One region of the Pseudomonas sp. AS2.8 genome, then DNA from elsewhere that is predicted to be linked to it. Evidence: predicted binding sites of a transcription regulator. Region 1 holds the regulator's gene; each other region holds the start of a gene.
What was found. Region 1 encodes FliA, which starts transcription of late flagellar genes. Its sites were predicted from a motif close to CTAAAGTTTNNNNNNNNNNNGCCGNTAA; they were not measured.
Positions count from the first base shown of each region.

Region 2: the regulator FliA is predicted to act here: its motif matches at 1,841-1,868, upstream of FHR73_RS03605 (methyl-accepting chemotaxis protein).
Region 3: the regulator FliA is predicted to act here: its motif matches at 2,753-2,780, upstream of flgM (flagellar biosynthesis anti-sigma factor FlgM).

Region 1 covers NZ_JACHVV010000001.1:495,714-501,056, forward strand. Annotated here, with positions in the region: gene flhA (flagellar biosynthesis protein FlhA) at 1-785, shown strand, start outside; gene flhF (flagellar biosynthesis protein FlhF) at 796-2,127, shown strand; gene fleN (flagellar synthesis regulator FleN) at 2,220-3,050, shown strand; gene fliA (RNA polymerase sigma factor FliA) at 3,047-3,787, shown strand; gene FHR73_RS02295 (chemotaxis response regulator CheY) at 3,875-4,249, shown strand; gene FHR73_RS02300 (protein phosphatase CheZ) at 4,269-5,057, shown strand; gene FHR73_RS02305 (chemotaxis protein CheA) at 5,084-5,343, shown strand, end outside.
Region 2 covers NZ_JACHVV010000001.1:796,073-801,415, forward strand. Annotated here, with positions in the region: gene FHR73_RS03605 (methyl-accepting chemotaxis protein) at 1-1,763, opposite strand, end outside; gene FHR73_RS03610 (cyd operon YbgE family protein) at 1,980-2,276, opposite strand; gene cydX (cytochrome bd-I oxidase subunit CydX) at 2,263-2,379, opposite strand; gene cydB (cytochrome d ubiquinol oxidase subunit II) at 2,405-3,544, opposite strand; gene FHR73_RS03625 (cytochrome ubiquinol oxidase subunit I) at 3,555-5,168, opposite strand; gene cydP (cytochrome oxidase putative small subunit CydP) at 5,202-5,343, opposite strand, start outside.
Region 3 covers NZ_JACHVV010000001.1:389,000-394,342, reverse strand. Annotated here, with positions in the region: gene cheR (protein-glutamate O-methyltransferase CheR) at 30-857, opposite strand; gene FHR73_RS01800 (chemotaxis protein CheV) at 900-1,832, opposite strand; gene flgA (flagellar basal body P-ring formation chaperone FlgA) at 1,931-2,659, shown strand; gene flgM (flagellar biosynthesis anti-sigma factor FlgM) at 2,820-3,128, shown strand; gene FHR73_RS01785 (flagella synthesis protein FlgN) at 3,189-3,656, shown strand; gene FHR73_RS01780 (flagellar brake protein) at 3,745-4,479, shown strand; gene FHR73_RS01775 (MFS transporter) at 4,522-5,343, opposite strand, start outside.

The DNA.
Region 1 (5,343 bases):
TCAACCCCGGTCAGGTCTATGGCTCCCTCAACGGCGTCGCCGCCAAGGATCCGGCATTCGGTCTGGAGGCCGTCTGGATCGACGTCACCCAGCGCGACCAGGCCCAATCCCTCGGCTACACCGTGGTCGATGCCAGCACCGTGGTCGCCACCCACCTCAACCAGGTGCTCTTCAAGCACGCCCACGAGCTGATCGGTCACGAAGAAGTCCAGCAATTGCTGCAGGTGCTGGCCAAGAGTTCGCCCAAGCTGGCCGAGGAGCTGGTGCCCGGCATCGTCTCCCTTTCGACCCTGCTCAAGATCCTCCAGCAGCTGCTGCAGGAGCAGGTCCCGGTCCGCGACATCCGTACCATCGCGGAAGCCATCGCCAACGTCGGTCCGCGGAGTCAAGATCCCGCCGCCATCGCCGGTGCCGTGCGGGTTGCCTTGTCCCGCGCAATCGTCCAGAACATCGTGGGAATGGAGCCTGAGCTGCCTGTTATCACCCTTGAGCCAAGGTTGGAACAGATGTTGCTAAGTAGTATGCAGAAGGCCGGTCAAGGCGCCGAGGACGGCATGTTCCTCGAGCCTGGCATGGCTGAAAAACTGCAGCGTTCCCTCATCGAGGCAGCGCAGCGTCAGGAAATGATGGGTAAGCCAGTGGTGCTGCTGGTAGCCGGTGCGATCCGCGGGATGATGTCCCGCTTCGCGCGGATGGCGGCACCGAATATGAGTGTACTGGCGTACCAGGAAATTCCGGACAACAAGCAGGTCACCATCGTCGCTACCGTTGGCCAGAATGGCTGAGGTCTAGATCATGCAAGTCAAACGTTTCTTCGCCGCCGATATGCGTCAAGCCATGAAGCTGGTACGCGACGAGCTGGGCCCGGATGCCGCCATCCTCAGCAACCGCCGGGTCGCCGGCGGTGTCGAGCTGACCGCGGCGCTGGACTACCAGGCTCCGGCACCGGCCGCGCCCAACGCGGAGCTGCAGGCGGAGTTGCGCAAGACCCATGCGAAGATCGCCCAGGCCCATGCCGACCTCAGCATCCGCGCCCCGGGCGTGCCCTCGGCCGCGCCGAAGGACAAGCAGCTGCTCGGCGCCATCAGCGCCGCCGACAGCCGTCGCGAGCCGGTGATCGCCCCGCCGCGTGCCTCCCAGCCGGCCGCCGCCGCTGCCCCCGCCGCCAGCACCGCGCCGGAAGACCGTCGCGCCCTGGAAGCCATGCGCAGCGAACTCAGCGGTCTGCGTGAATTGCTGGAAGTCCAGCTCGGCTCCATGGCCTGGACCCAGGTGCAGTCCACCCGTCCGCAGCAGGCCGGCCTCTGGCGTCGCCTGCAGCGCATGGGCCTTCCGGCCGATCTGGCCCGCCACCTGCTCGACAGCGTCGCCAAGATCCAGGACCCGCGGCATGCCTGGCGCATGCTGCTGGCCAACTTCGCCCAGCTGGCCAAGACCACCGACGCCAAGATCCTGGAGGAGGGCGGTGTCGTCGCCTTCGTCGGTCCGGCCGGCATGGGCAAGACCACTACCCTGGCCAAGCTCGCCGCCAGCTACGTGCTCAAGTACGGTCCCCAGAGTCTGGCGCTGGTCAGCATGGACAGCTTCCGCATCGGTGCCCAGGAGCAGATCAAGACCCTCGGCCGCATCCTCGACGTGCCGGTGACCCTGGTCGACCCGGGCCAGTCCCTGGCCCAGGCGCTGGCACCCCTGGCGCGCAAGCGCCTGGTGCTGATCGACACCGCGGGCATGCCCGCCAATGATCCGGCGCTCAAGGTGCAGCTCGAAGCCCTGGCCAACCGCCAGCTGAAGATTCGCAATTATCTGGTATTGGGTGTCACCAGCCAAAGCCAGGTGCTCAAGGCGGCCTACCACAGCTATCGGCGCTGCGGCCTGAGCGGCTGCGTGCTGACCAAGCTGGACGAAGCCGCAAGTCTCGGCGAAGCCCTGGGTCTGGCCATCAGCCAGCGCCTGCCGGTGGCCTACATCTGCGACGGCCCCCGTATCCCGGACGACCTGCACCCGGCCCGCAGCCACCAGCTGGTGAGCCGTGCGGTGAGCCTGCAGGCCCCCGAGGAGCCGAGCGAAGAAACCATGGCCGGCATGCTTGCCGGCCTGTATCAGAGCAATGCCCGCCGCGCCGGTTAGCGCAGACGAACGGTAGTGGTGCATCGCATGCCTGGGCACGCCAAATGCACTTGGTCTAAAGTGTGACGGATTTCAATCAAAGGTATCAGGCAATGGGTAGCATGCATCCCGTCCAAGTCATAGCGGTCACGGGCGGTAAAGGCGGTGTCGGCAAGACCAACGTGTCGGTCAACCTGGCCTTGGCCCTGGCCGATATCGGGCGGCGCGTCATGCTGCTCGACGCCGATCTGGGCCTCGCCAACATCGACGTTCTGCTCGGCCTGTCGCCCAAGCGCACCCTGGCCGACGTCATCTCCGGCGAGTGCGAACTGCGCGACGTGCTGCTGCACGGCCCGGGCGGCATCCGCATCGTCCCGGCGGCCTCGGGCACCCAGGCGATGGTCAATCTGACACCGGCCCAGCACGCCGGTCTGATCCAGGCCTTCAGCGACATCAGCGAAAACCTCGACGTGCTCATCGTCGATACCGCTGCCGGCATCGGCGACCAGGTGGTCAGCTTCGTTCGCGCCGCCCAGGAAGTCCTGGTGGTGGTGTGCGACGAGCCCACCTCCATCACCGATGCCTACGCCCTGATCAAGCTGCTCAATCGCGACCATGGCGTCACCCGCTTCCGGGTTCTGGCGAACATGGCGCTGACACCCCAGGAAGGTCGCAATCTCTTTGCTAAGCTGACCAAGGTGACCGACAGATTCCTGGATGTCGCCCTGCAGTATGTGGGCGCCATTCCGTTCGACGAGGCGGTGCGCAAAGCCGTACAGAAACAGCGCCCCGTGTTCGAAGCCTTTCCGCGTGCCAAGGCCTCGCTGGCCTTCCGTGCGGTAGCTCAGAGAGTCGATGGCTGGCCGTTGCCCGCCAATCCGCGCGGCCATCTCGAATTCTTTGTCGAGCGCCTTGTGCAACCAGCCATCGGTACCCACGCATGACAGCATCCAGCGGGCTTCGCATGTACAGCAAAACCTCGGAACGTACCCAGCAGGAGCAACTCATCAACCGCTACGCGCCGTTGGTGAAACGCATCGCCTACCACCTCCTGGCGCGTCTGCCGGCCAGCGTGCAGGTCGAGGACCTGATGCAGGCCGGCATGATCGGCCTGCTGGAGGCCTCGCGCAAATATGACGCCGGCAAGGGCGCCAGCTTCGAGACCTACGCCGGAATCCGCATCCGCGGCGCCATGCTCGACGAGGTCCGCAAGGGCGACTGGGCGCCGCGCTCGGTACACCGCAACACGCGCATGGTCACCGACGCCATTCGCGCGGTGGAAGCGCGTACGGGTCGCGACGCTAAAGATTCCGAAGTCGCGGCCGAACTTAAATTGAGTCTGGATGAGTACTACGGCATCCTTGGCGACACCATGGGGAGTCGCCTGTTCAGTTTCGACGACCTCATGGAGGGTGGTGAGCATGGGCTCGAGGAGAGCGGTTCGCATGAACTCGAACCCGGTCGCGGTCTGGAAGACGAGCGCTTCCGCAAGGCCCTGGCCGACGCCATCGCCAATCTTCCGGAGCGTGAACGTCTGGTGCTCTCGCTGTATTACGACGAGGAACTCAACCTCAAGGAAATCGGCGAGGTGTTGGGCGTGAGCGAGTCACGCGTCTGCCAACTTCACAGTCAATGCGCGGCACGCCTGCGGGCGCGGCTGGCGGAATGGCGTTCGCGTTAACCGGCTGGTACTCAGGCTACTACGATTGCTTAGGCGCGCCTCGCGGCGTGTGTGCGGATTAGGACGGAGGTCGACTTGGACAAGAACATGAAAATCCTCATCGTGGACGATTTTTCCACGATGAGACGCATCATCAAGAATTTGCTGCGCGATCTGGGATTCACCAATACCGCCGAAGCAGACGACGGCAACACCGCCCTGCCGATGTTGCAGAGCGGCAACTTCGATTTTCTCGTCACCGACTGGAACATGCCCGGCATGACCGGCATTGACCTGCTGCGCCAGGTGCGCGCCGACGCACGCCTGAAGACCCTGCCGGTGCTGATGGTGACCGCCGAGGCCAAGCGTGAGCAGATCATCGAAGCCGCTCAGGCCGGCGTGAACGGCTATGTGGTCAAGCCTTTCACCGCCCAGGTGCTGAAAGAAAAGATCGACAAGATCTTCGAGCGGGTGAACGGCTGAAGAAAGCCGCGGGGACGTTATGGATCAGCTTGGCACCAACAGCTTCAGCGACTTCGAGTCGAATCTAAAACAGCACGCCCAGGAGCTGGTGAAATGCCTAGAAAGTGGCGACTTCACCCAGGCGGTGCATGTCATCAATGAACTCAACCAGTTGCGTGACCGGGGTCTCTACCAGGAAGTCGGCAAGCTGACCCGCGAGTTGCACAACGCCATCGTCAACTTCGAGATCGATCCGCGCGGCATGGCCGGCGAAGAGGTCTCCCAGATCAGCGATGCCACCGATCGTCTCTCCTACGTGGTGAAGATGACCGAGAACGCCGCCAACCGGACCATGGATCTGGTGGAGGAGAGCGCCCCGCTGGTAGGCAACTTCGGTGACGAAGCCCGTGCCGTGCATGCCGACTGGAAGAAGTTCATGCGCCGGGAGATGGGCGCGGACGAATTCCGCGAGCTGGCCAAGCGCGTCGATGCCTTCCTCAGCCACAGCGAGAGCAGCGCCGAACAACTGTCGGCCAAGCTCAACGACATCCTCCTGGCGCAGGACTACCAGGACCTTACCGGTCAGGTGATCAAGCGCGTGGTCAATCTCGTCGGGCAGATCGAGAAAGACCTCGTCAAGCTGGTGATGATGGCCAGCCAGGTCGATCGCTATACCGGCTTCAGCCACGATCACAGCGCGCTGATCGAACAGAATCGAAAAGAAAAGACGATGAAGGGTGAAGGTCCGCAGATTCATGCCGATAAGCGTGAAGACGTCGTGGCCGCTCAGGTCGACGTCGACGATCTTCTATCCAGTCTGGGCTTCTGACCCAGACCCTCTTGGGGAGTGCAGGAATGAGCTTCGACGCCGATGAAGAGATCCTCCAGGATTTCCTGGTAGAGGCCGGCGAGATTCTCGAACAGTTGTCGGAACAATTGGTCGAGCTGGAAAGCCGTCCGGATGACATGGATCTGCTGAACGCCATTTTTCGTGGCTTCCATACCGTAAAGGGCGGTGCCGGTTTCCTGCAGCTCCATACCCTGGTCGAGTGCTGTCATATCGCGGAAAACGTTTTCGACATCCTGCGCAAGGGCGAACGCCGCGTGGATGCCGA
Region 2 (5,343 bases), 300 kb from region 1:
TTGATCAGGGTCACCCCCTCGGCGATCTCGCCCAGCAGCTCGCCGGCGCGAACCACGTTGCTGGCGCCGGTCTGCACCTGGCTCAGGGTTTCCTGCATGGCCTGGGTGGCACGATCGGAGCCGTTCTGCAGATTATTGATCATCTGCTGGATGCTGCCGGTGGATTGCTGGGTCTTCTGTGCCAGGGAGCGTACTTCGTCGGCCACCACGGCGAAGCCACGCCCGGCTTCACCGGCGCGGGCGGCTTCGATGGCGGCGTTGAGGGCCAGCAGGTTGGTCTGCTCGGCGATGCCGCGGATCACGTCCAGTACCGAGGAGATGGCGTCGCTCTCGTGCTTGAGTTCGGCGATGATCTCCGAGGTCCGTTCGGCCTGCACCGACAGCCCCTGTACCAGGCCGATGGTGGCCTGCAATTCGCGACGACCCTGGCTGGTGTTGCCCTCGACCTGGCGCGAGCCTTCGGCGGCTTCGGTGGTGCTGCGGGCGACGTCCTTGACGGTGGCGCTCATCTCGGCGATGGCGGTGGCGACCTGATCGGTGCCCAGGCGCTGCTGGGCGACGTTCTGGCTGGTCTGGAGGGCGACGGCCGAGGCCTCCTCGGCGGCGGTGGCGACCTGCACGGTGGCCGCGCCGATCTCCTGGATCACCTGGCCCAGCTCCTGGCTCATCAGGTTGAGGTTGCCGGTGATGGCGCCGAACTCGTCCTTGCCCTGATAGGCGCAGCGCGCGGTGAGGTCGCGGGTGGCGAGGCGGGTGAGGGTCGCGTTGACCTGTTCCACCGCCTGCTTGATGTTGCGGATGATCACCCAGGCCAGGGCCGAGACGGCCACCAGCACCAGCAGCACCAGGCCGAGGGTGATCCAGAGGTCGCGACTGGCCTTGGCGCGGGCCTGCTCGGCCTGGGCGCCAACGCTGGCGCCCAGATCCGCCTCGACTTTGCCCATCAGGTCGATGCGCTGGGTGGCCAGGTTGAACCAGTCTTCCGGCTTGACGCCCAGGGCGTCGCCCAGGGGGACGGTAAAGGCCAGTTGCTGCAGGCGGCTGACTTCTTGGGCGCTGGGTTGCTTGAAGGTGTCGTCGAGCTGGCGGATGAAGTCGGGCGTGGCTTTGCGCTCGAAGGCGTCGGCATAGGCGGAGAATTCACCCAGGTTGCGGGCGAAGCGCGACAGCAGGCTGGCGTCGAAGCGATTCTGGTTGAAGGCCAGGCCCAGCAGGACGCGCTCGCGGCCGGCGCGCTCCTTCATCTCGACGAACAGATTGAGGGCGCCCAGGGCGCGCAGGATGGCCGGATCGTCGACCCCGGCTTCCAGCGAATGGGTGTAGCCGATCAATGTCTTGATCAAATCGGTGTAGGCCGCACCGGACTGGGTGCTGTTGAGCGCCAGGCCGTCGACGCTGGTGCGCAGATCGGTCAGGCCGTCCAGGGCGCGCAGCAGGCTCTGGAGAGCGGCGTCGCTACCGCTGGCCAGGGCCTTGAGCGCGCCATGAGCCTGGTCGCTGTCCTGGCGGAAGGTCTTGAGCTTGTCCTGCATGGACTTGCCGCCGCTGCCCAGGAAGACGCCGCTGGCGCCGCGTTCGCGCTGCAGGCTGGTGACCACGGCGCTGATGCGCTGGGCCGTGGCACTGGCGGTCACGGTGTGCTCCATGTCCTTGAAGGTTTCGTAGCGATCGGCGGTGTAGAGGCCCGAGATCACCAGGAATCCAGCCAGCGGCAGGAGCAGGATCAGCAGGAGCTTGGTACTTAGGGGGGCATTCCTGAGCATCGTGGCATTCTCTGAGGCGTTCAGCGGGTACGTCGGCGGCAAGGGGGAAGCCGGCGCGGGCAAGATCGATTCCGGTTATGTCGGCACCCGCGGACGAACCTTGATAGTCAGGTTATTCATCGGCGTGAGTGGCGCGGCGCGCGGCACGCGGCCAGGCGGTACGCCGGGTGAGGAGCGCAGCGCCCGGGGAGGCCGGGCGCTATGGTCAGACGTCAATCAACCCAGGTGCGCCTTGACGAGCAGGGCGTAGCCGAGCACCAGCAGCGGCCAGCCCAGCACCGGGCCGAACACCAGGCGCCAGAGCCACAGGCGCGGCACGAAGCCGACGCCATGCACCAGTCCGGCGGAGACGCCCAGCATGACCGCCATCAGCAGCGGATGGCTGTAGTGGCCGCTGGCGTCGAGCATCAGCCCCGGATGGATCAGCAGCAGCAGGGCCAGGGGCGCTGCGAGCAGCAGCGACAGCGTGCGCCCCAGCGGATGGACGCGGGGCAGGACTTCAGCATTCGGCATCGTCATGGACATCCAGCTCCCGGGTGCTTTCCAGCCAGAGGGCGTTGATGATGCCGAAGCTGGCGGCGAGCAGGACGCCGAGGATCCAGGTGAAGTACCACATGGCAGGTCTCCTTGAGAGGGGCCGATCAGTAGAGGCCGTGGGGATTGGCGTCGATGAAGCGGTCATCGACCTTGCCCCACATCCGGGCGTAGCTCCACAGGGTGTAGGCGAGGATCAGCGGCACGAAGAGCGCCGCGGCGACGAACATGATGCCCAGGGTCTTGTGGCTGGAGACGGCGTCCCAGACGGTCAGGCTGGAGGCCGGGTCCAGGCTCGACGGCAGCACGAAGGGAAACAGTGCGCAGCCGGCGGTGGCGAGGGTGCCGACGATGGCCAGGGCCGTGCCGGTAAAGGCCAGACCCGCCTGCCGCCAGCTGCTGCCCAGCAGCGCCAAAACGCTGCCGAGCACCGCCACGACCGGGGCGATCAGGGTCAGCGGCTGCTGGTGGTAGTTGGCCAGCCAGCCCGGATTGCCCGCGGTCACCACCTTGTGCAGCGGATTCAGGGCACTGCCCGGATCGCCCTGGCTGATCAGCACATAGCCGTCGAAGCCATAGGCCAGCCAGACGCCGGCCAGGCCGAAGGTGACGAGATGGAGCAGGGCGCACAGACCGGTGGCGCGACGGGCACGCTCGCCCAGCGCCTGATGGGTGCGCAGCATCAGCCAGCTGCCGCCGTGGGCGCAGAGCATGGCCAGGCTGACCAGCCCGCAGAGCAGCGCGAAGGGGTTGAGCAGGGCGAAGAAGCTGCCGTGGTAGCTGGATCTCAGGGTGTCGTCGAGCTGGAAGGGCAGGCCCTGGAAGAGGTTGCCGAAGGCCACGCCGAACACCAGCGCCGGGACCAGGCTGCCGGTGAACAGACCCCAGTCCCAGGCGCTGCGCCAGCGGGTGTTGTCCAGCTTGCTGCGGTAGTCGAAGCCCACCGGGCGCAGGAACAGGGCGAAGAGCACCAGCAGCAGGGCCCAGTAGAGACCGGAGAAGGCGGTGGCATAGACCATCGGCCAGGCGGCGAAGAGGGCGCCACCGGCGGTGATGAACCAGACCTGGTTGCCGTCCCAGTGCGGGGCGATGCTGTTGATGGCGGCGCGGCGTTCCTTGTCGGTCTTGCCGATCAGGGGCATCAGGATCATGGCGCCCATGTCGAATCCGTCGGTAAGGGCGAAGCCAATCAGCAGCACGCCGATCAGCACCCACCAGGTGAGCTTGAGGACTTCATAGTCGAACATGGCGGTCTCCTCAGACGTTGGCCGGGGCAGCGGGCCTGGCCACGGCGGCCTGGCGCAGGGCGTCGCCGACCTGGGCGGCGCGTTCATGGAAGTAGCGGCCGGTATGCAGGCTGCTCGGGCCGAGGCGGGCGAAGCGGATCATCAGGTACAGCTCCACGATCAGCAGCAGGGTGTAGAAGGTCACCAGGGCGCCGATGGAGCCGAGGAGGTCGCCCGCAGCCAGGGTCGAGGCCGACAGGTGGGTGGGCAGGACCTCGCTGATGGTCCAGGGCTGGCGACCGTGCTCGGCGACCCACCAGCCGGTCTGGGTGGCGATCCAGGGCAGCGGCAGGCTCAGCAGCGCCCACTTCAGCAACCAGGGTTTCCTGAGTTCGTTGCGGCGGGTCGAGGCCCAGAAGGCGCAGACGAACAGCGCCAGCATCAGCACGCCGGAGGCGACCATGATGCGGAAGGTCCAGAACAGGCTGGCGACGCCGGGAATGGTGTCCCGCGCGGCCTGGCGGACCTGCTCGGGGGTGGCCGTGGCGGGATCGTTGACGTACTTCTTCAGCAGCAGGCCATAGCCCAGGTCCTGCTTGTGGGCGTCGAAGGCGGCGCGGGTGGCGGCGGAATCGTCGCCGGCGCGCAGGCGTTCGAGCAGGGCATAGGCCTGGGCACCATTGCGGACGCGGGCCTCGTACTGGCTGACCAGGTCCCTGATGCCGGTGACCGGCTCGCTGGTGGAGCGGGTGGCGATCAGCCCCATCAGGTAGGGGATCTTCACCGCGTAGTCGGTGCGCATCTCCTGCTGGTTGGGAATGCCGAACAGGGTGAAGGAGGCTGGCGCTGCTTCGGTGTCCCATTCGGCTTCGATGGCGGCCAGCTTGACCTTCTGCACCTCGCCGACGCGATAGCCGGATTCGTCGCCCAGCACGATCACCGAGACCACCGCGGCCATGCCGAAGGCGGCGGCCACAGCGAAGGAACGCCGGGCGAAGCCGATGTCGCGGCCCTTGAGCAGGTAGTAGCTGGAGATCGCCAGCACGAAGATGGCGCCGGTGACGTAACCCGAGGCCACGGTGTGGACGAACTTCACCTGGGCCACGGGATTGAGCAGCAGGGCGCCGAAGTCGACCAGCTCCATGCGCATGGTCACGTAGTTGAATTCGGCGCCGACCGGATTCTGCATCCAGCCGTTGGCCACCAGGATCCACAGCGCGGAAAGATTCGAGCCCAGGGCTACCAGCCAGGTCACCAGCAGGTGCTGACCTCTCGACAGCCGCTCCCAGCCAAAGAAGAACAGCCCGATCAGCGTCGATTCGAGGAAGAAGGCCATCAGGCCCTCGATGGCCAGGGGCGCGCCGAAGATGTCGCCGACATAGTGGGAGTAGTAGGCCCAGTTGGTGCCGAACTGGAACTCCATGGTCAGGCCGGTGGTGACGCCCAGGGCGAAGTTGATGCCGAACAGCTTGCCCCAGAACTGGGTCATGTCCTTGTAGACCTGTTTGCCGGTCATCACATAGACCGACTCCATGATCCCCAGGATCACCACCAGCCCCAGGGTCAGGGGCACGAAGATGAAGTGATACAGCGCGGTCATGCCGAATTGCAGGCGTGACAGGTCCACGACGGATTCCGAGATCATCCCGGCAATCTCCTCAGAAGGGGGGTAGGGGTGCTAGTCCAGCAGGTGGGCGCTGACCGCCTGGGAGGCGTCGGGCGGCACCGTGGGGGCGCTGAACCAGAGGCTCTTGATCACCATCAGTAGCGCCAGCTTGATCAGCAGGATGACCAGCAGTTCTTTGACCAGGCGTCCGTTC
Region 3 (5,343 bases), 110 kb from region 1:
AACCAGCTTTGCCACCCTCTATCGAATGCTTACTTGGCCTTGTAGATGATGCCCGGATTGCACTGCACCATCTGGTAGAGATCCGGCAGGCCATTGAGGGCCTCGGAGGCACCCAAGAACAGATAGCCGCCCGGCTTGAGGGTACCGTGAATGCGCGTGAGGATGTCCTTCTTCACTTCAGCGGAGAAGTAGATCAGCACATTGCGGCAGAACACCATGTCGAATTTGCCGAGGCTGGCGTAGCTGTCCAGCAGATTGAGCGCGCGGAATTCGATACGGCTGCGAATCGCCGGCTTAACCGCCCAGCGATTCGGCTGGAGCACGTCAAAGTAGCGCTGCAAGCGCTCCTGGGATAGCCCTCGACCGATCGCCAGCGAATCGTACTCACCGGACTTGGCCGCGGTGAGAATGGCGCCGGAGAGGTCGGTCGCCACGATTTGCATGCCGCCACGCCCCTGCCCTGCTGCGCTCCGCTCGAATTCGTCCATGGTCATGGACAGCGAATAGGGTTCCTGACCCGAGGAGCAGGCCGCCGACCAGACCCGCAGGCGCTGGCCGAAGGTGTTCTTGGTCAACTCCGGCAAGAGGCGATTCTTGAGCACCTCGAAGGGATAGCTGTCGCGAAACCAGAGGGTTTCATTGGTCGTCATCGCATCGATGACCTTTTCCCGCAGACCGCCACGGGGCTGCATCTGGATGCGCTGCACCAACTCTGACAACGTCTTGATCCCCTCGGTCTCCATCAGCTTGTTGAGCCGACTGGAGACCAGGTACTGCTTGTTGTCACCGAGCAGGATCCCGCTGGATTTCTCGAGGAAATCACGAAAAAGCACAAAATCCGCGTTGACTGCTGACACTGCCGCTCCGCCTTCTGGATACCGGGATAGAGACGCCTTCACCTAGTGACTGTCGACCGCATTGATGCGCTCGGCTACCCGGGAGGCAAGATCATCGGGACGGAACTTGGCAAGGAAATCGTCCGCACCGACCTTCTTGACCATCGCCTGGTTGAAGACGCCGGACAAGGAGGTATGCAGCAGTATATGCACTTTCTGCATCCGCGAATCATGACGGATTTCCGCCGTCAGGGTGTAGCCGTCCATTTCCGGCATCTCGATGTCGGAAATGATCATCAGCAATTCCTCTTCCGGACGCTTGCCTTCCGCTACCATCGCCTGGAGGAAATTCAACGCCTGGCGACCATCATTGAGGGAAATGACCTCTACCCCGACGGTTTCCAAGCAACGAGTCACCTGCTTGCGGGCCACCGAGGAGTCGTCGACGATCAGCACGCGCTTGGTGACGGCCTTGGCCTGTACCACTTCGCTGATGACGCCCGCCGACACGGTCTCGACCGACGGTGCGACCTCAGAGAGGATCTTTTCCACGTCGATGATCTCGACGAGCTGATTGTCGACCCGGGTGACGGCGGTCAGGTAGTGATCACGACCGGTGCCCTTGGGCGGCGGATTGATACCTTCCCAGTTCATGTTGACGATTCGCTCCACCGAGCGCACCAGGAAGCCCTGCACCTTGGTGTTGTACTCGGTGATGATCACGAAGCAGTTATTGATATCCGGCAATCCACGGCGACCGGTAGCCATGGCCAGGTCGATGATCGGAAAGGTGCCGCCGCGGATGCTGGCCACGCCCCGTACCACCGGACTCGATTTGGGCATCACGGTGAGTTTGGGGCACTGCAGCACCTCCTTCACCTTGAAGACGTTGATGCCGTAGAGCTGCGAGCCGTCCAGGCGGAACAGCAGCAGTTCCAGACGGTTCTGGCCCACCAGTTGGGTACGTTGGTTGACTGCGTCCAATACACCAGCCATTTGGCGACTCCTCTCGTTGCCACAGACCGGTCGCAAAACTCGGCACAGGGCTTGCTTAGATGTGACTCATGAAGATCGAAGCGACGTGTTTCCGACCTATGAAGACCTCTTGCCGCTGGGCTGCGAATCTTGTGTTGATCCTGACATGCCTGGGCGGAAAGGCCTATGCAGAAGGCGACTACACCTCATCTGACGAACTTATCGGCGCTGTCGAAAGTTTTCTTGAGGAGCGCGTGCAGGAATATTTGTTGGAGACCAATTCCAACGCTCGCCATGAAACCCAGATCAACTCCCTGGATTCCCGGTTGCGCCTGGCCGCCTGCGACAAACCCCTGACGCTCTCGCAACAGGGCAGCCCAACGCCGGTGGGCCGGATCAACGTCAAGGTGCGCTGCGAAGGCGGCAGTCCCTGGACGGTGTTCGTGCCCGCGCAGGTCAAGCTGTATCGGCCGGTCGTGGTCACGCTGCAGCCGCTGTTGCGCGGCGCGGTGCTGGACGACCAGAACGTAGCCTTGGTGGAGCGCGATGTCGGCACCCTGACCCAGGGTTACCTGACCAGCCTGGAGCAGGTGATAGGCACCCAGCTCAAGCGTCAGGTGGTCAGCGAGCAGGTGCTGGCGCCCTCCTTTATCGAGCAGGCCGAACTCATCCGCAAGGGCGAGCAGGTGGTGATCAATGCCCGCAGCGCCTCCTTCAGTATCCGCATGCAGGGCGAAGCCCTCAGCGCCGGCGCCAAGGACGAGGAGATCCGCGTACGCAACCTGAGCTCCAACCGGGTGATCCGCGGTCGGGTCGTCGATCAGGGGCAGGTGGAGGTGGCGCTTTAGCGAAGAAGTCAAAAGGAGTACCTTGAGCGTCTGCTTCCTGAACCTCTGCGCGTCGTCCTGTCGAAGGATGTGACATGGCGCACAGGTCTACGGCTAAAGTTTCGGCATGACACGCCGATAAGCCGGACATGCGAACGAGACGACACGAGGATCTTCACTCATGGCTCTAGATATCAATCGCCTGAATTCGTCCTCTACTGCGGGCATAGGCAACACCAAGGCGGCGTCCACCAAGGACGTGTCCACGGCGCAGACCAGCGACGTCAAGGCCACCAAGAGCACCGCCTCCGGCGAGTCGGTCAGCTTGAGCGCCGAGGCCAAGCAACTGAGCTCCCTCACGGCAGGGCTCAAGGATCTGCCGGTGGTCGACAGCGACAAGGTCAGCCGCCTGAAACAGGCCATCGCCGATGGCTCCTACAAGGTCGACAGCCAGAAGGTGGCCGACAAACTGATGGCGTTCGAGTCCTGACGCCCGGTTCGGCATGGCCTTTCTGACGATCGCCACTAACGTTCGAACGGAAACCGCGCCATGCCCAACGCCAACTTGCTCGAGATTACCCGCCACGACATCGACCTGAGCGAGCAGCTGCTGGCCCTGATCGAGCAGGAGTTCCAGGCCTTGAGCGAGCGCCAGCTCGATCGGCTGGAAGCCCTGCTGGGCACCAAGCAGATCCTGCTCAAGCAGCTCGACCAGCATGCCCAGCAGCGCACCCTACTGCTCCAGACCTATGGTCTGCGAGCGGATCTGCAGGGCTTGCAGGCGTACGCCGCCCAGCAGCCCGACGGGGAAGAATTGCTGGCGCGCTCCAGTCAGCTCGCGCAGCTCATGGAGCAGTGCAAGGCTCACAACATCCGTAACGGCCAGATCATCCAGGCCAACCGCTTCGTGGTCGGCAAACTGCTGAATGTCCTGCAGGGCACCTCGGCGCCCACGCTGTACAACCGTCGCGGCAACCAGACCGGTGGCGGCTATCAGCGTCCGCTGAGCTCGGCTTGATCTCGGACATTCTCATGCCGGCTTTTTTCGCTGTACAGATGGCGTTTAGCCAGTATTCTTGCTGACCGCTGTCTACAGGAGTTTCCAGGTGCAAGGCTCTTCCGCTAGCGACAATGCCGCTCAGCCACCCCAGGTCTATCGCTCCAAGGGCGAGATCCTGGCCTGCCTGCGGCCGGCGCAACAGCAGCATATTCCGCTGCGGATCACCTTCAATCGCCAGGGGCAGCAATTCCAGAGCTTTGTCGTCGAGATCGACGAGGCCAAGGGGCGGATCGCACTGGACGAATTCATTCCGCGCGAAGCCGAACGCCTGCTCGAACAGGGCCAGTCGTTCCGGGTGGACAGCTTTCACGAAGGCATCAAGGTCACCTGGCAGATCGATCATCCGGTCGAGTTCAGCGAGCTGGATGGCAATCGCTGCTACTGGATCGGCCTGCCCACCGAACTCACCTATCACCAGCGACGCAATGCCTATCGGGTCAAGCTGCTGCTGGCCCAGCCGGCCACGGCGGAGCTGAGCCAGGGCAACAGCCCGATCCAGCTGCGAGGCCAACTGATCGACCTGTCGGCCACGGGCTGCAAGCTGCGTTTCCCTGGTAACGTCACCCATCTGCTGCAACCGGGGCAACAGGTACAGAGCTTTAGCGCCGAGCTGCCCATCGGGACCATCAATACCCCGGTGACCATTCGCCACGTGGCCTGTCCGGAGCGCATGGAATTCAGCGACGTCGGCGTCTGCTTCAACAGCCTGACGGGCGCGGCCCAGCGCCAGATCGAGCGCTTCATCTATCAGCTGCAGCGGGAAAACCGCCGGTTCGAGTGACCGATCGGGCGCCCACGGCTACTGGACGCCCTCCCCAACCGCTTAGTTCGCCTTGGATCCAGGCGGGTTCTGCGGGAACTCGATCTCTTCCTGCAGAGGTGCCCCCTCCTCGGCAGGTTCCTCCTCGACGACCGGCTCAGTGTGCATCTGCTCCTGCACGACCTGGCTGTCGACACGCGGATCCAGGGCCGCTGCCAGCGGCGAGCTGGTCGACCCTTCGGGCATCTGCACGTGGCTCAGCGGCGCCTCGTCGACGAGGTGCTTGCCCGTGACCGCATCCGGACGGATGCGCCAGATCAGGATCGCACCGCAGAGCACGACGAAGGCATAGAGCATGTTGGGTCCGACCAGATTCATCAGCGCACCCACCACCAGCGGACCGATACAGGCACCGATGCCAAAGGTCACCAGCAGCATGGCGCTCAGGGATACCCGACGTTCCCCTTCGATATGGTCATTGGATAACGCCACCGCCAGGGGATAGAGCACGAATTGCAGCAGGCTGGCGATGAGGCCGAGCGGCAGCAGCACCACCGGCGGCACATGGGGCAGCACGGCCAGTGGCAGGGCTGCCAGGGTCAGGGCGATGGCGACCACCCGGATCAGCCAGCTGCGATCATGCCGATCCGACAGCCAGCCGATCGGCCACTGGGCGATCAGTCCGGCGAAGATGCAACACGCCATGAACAGGCCGATGCGCTCGGTGGGCAGGCCCTGGGCACTGGCGTAGAGAGGCGCCAGGCCATAGAAGGAGCCGATCACCAGACCCGCGACCAGGGTCGTCGTCAACGACTGGGGAATCCGCTGGATAAAGAAGGTGGGTTCCAAGGGCGCCGGCTTGAGCGGTGCCGGGTGGATCTTGCC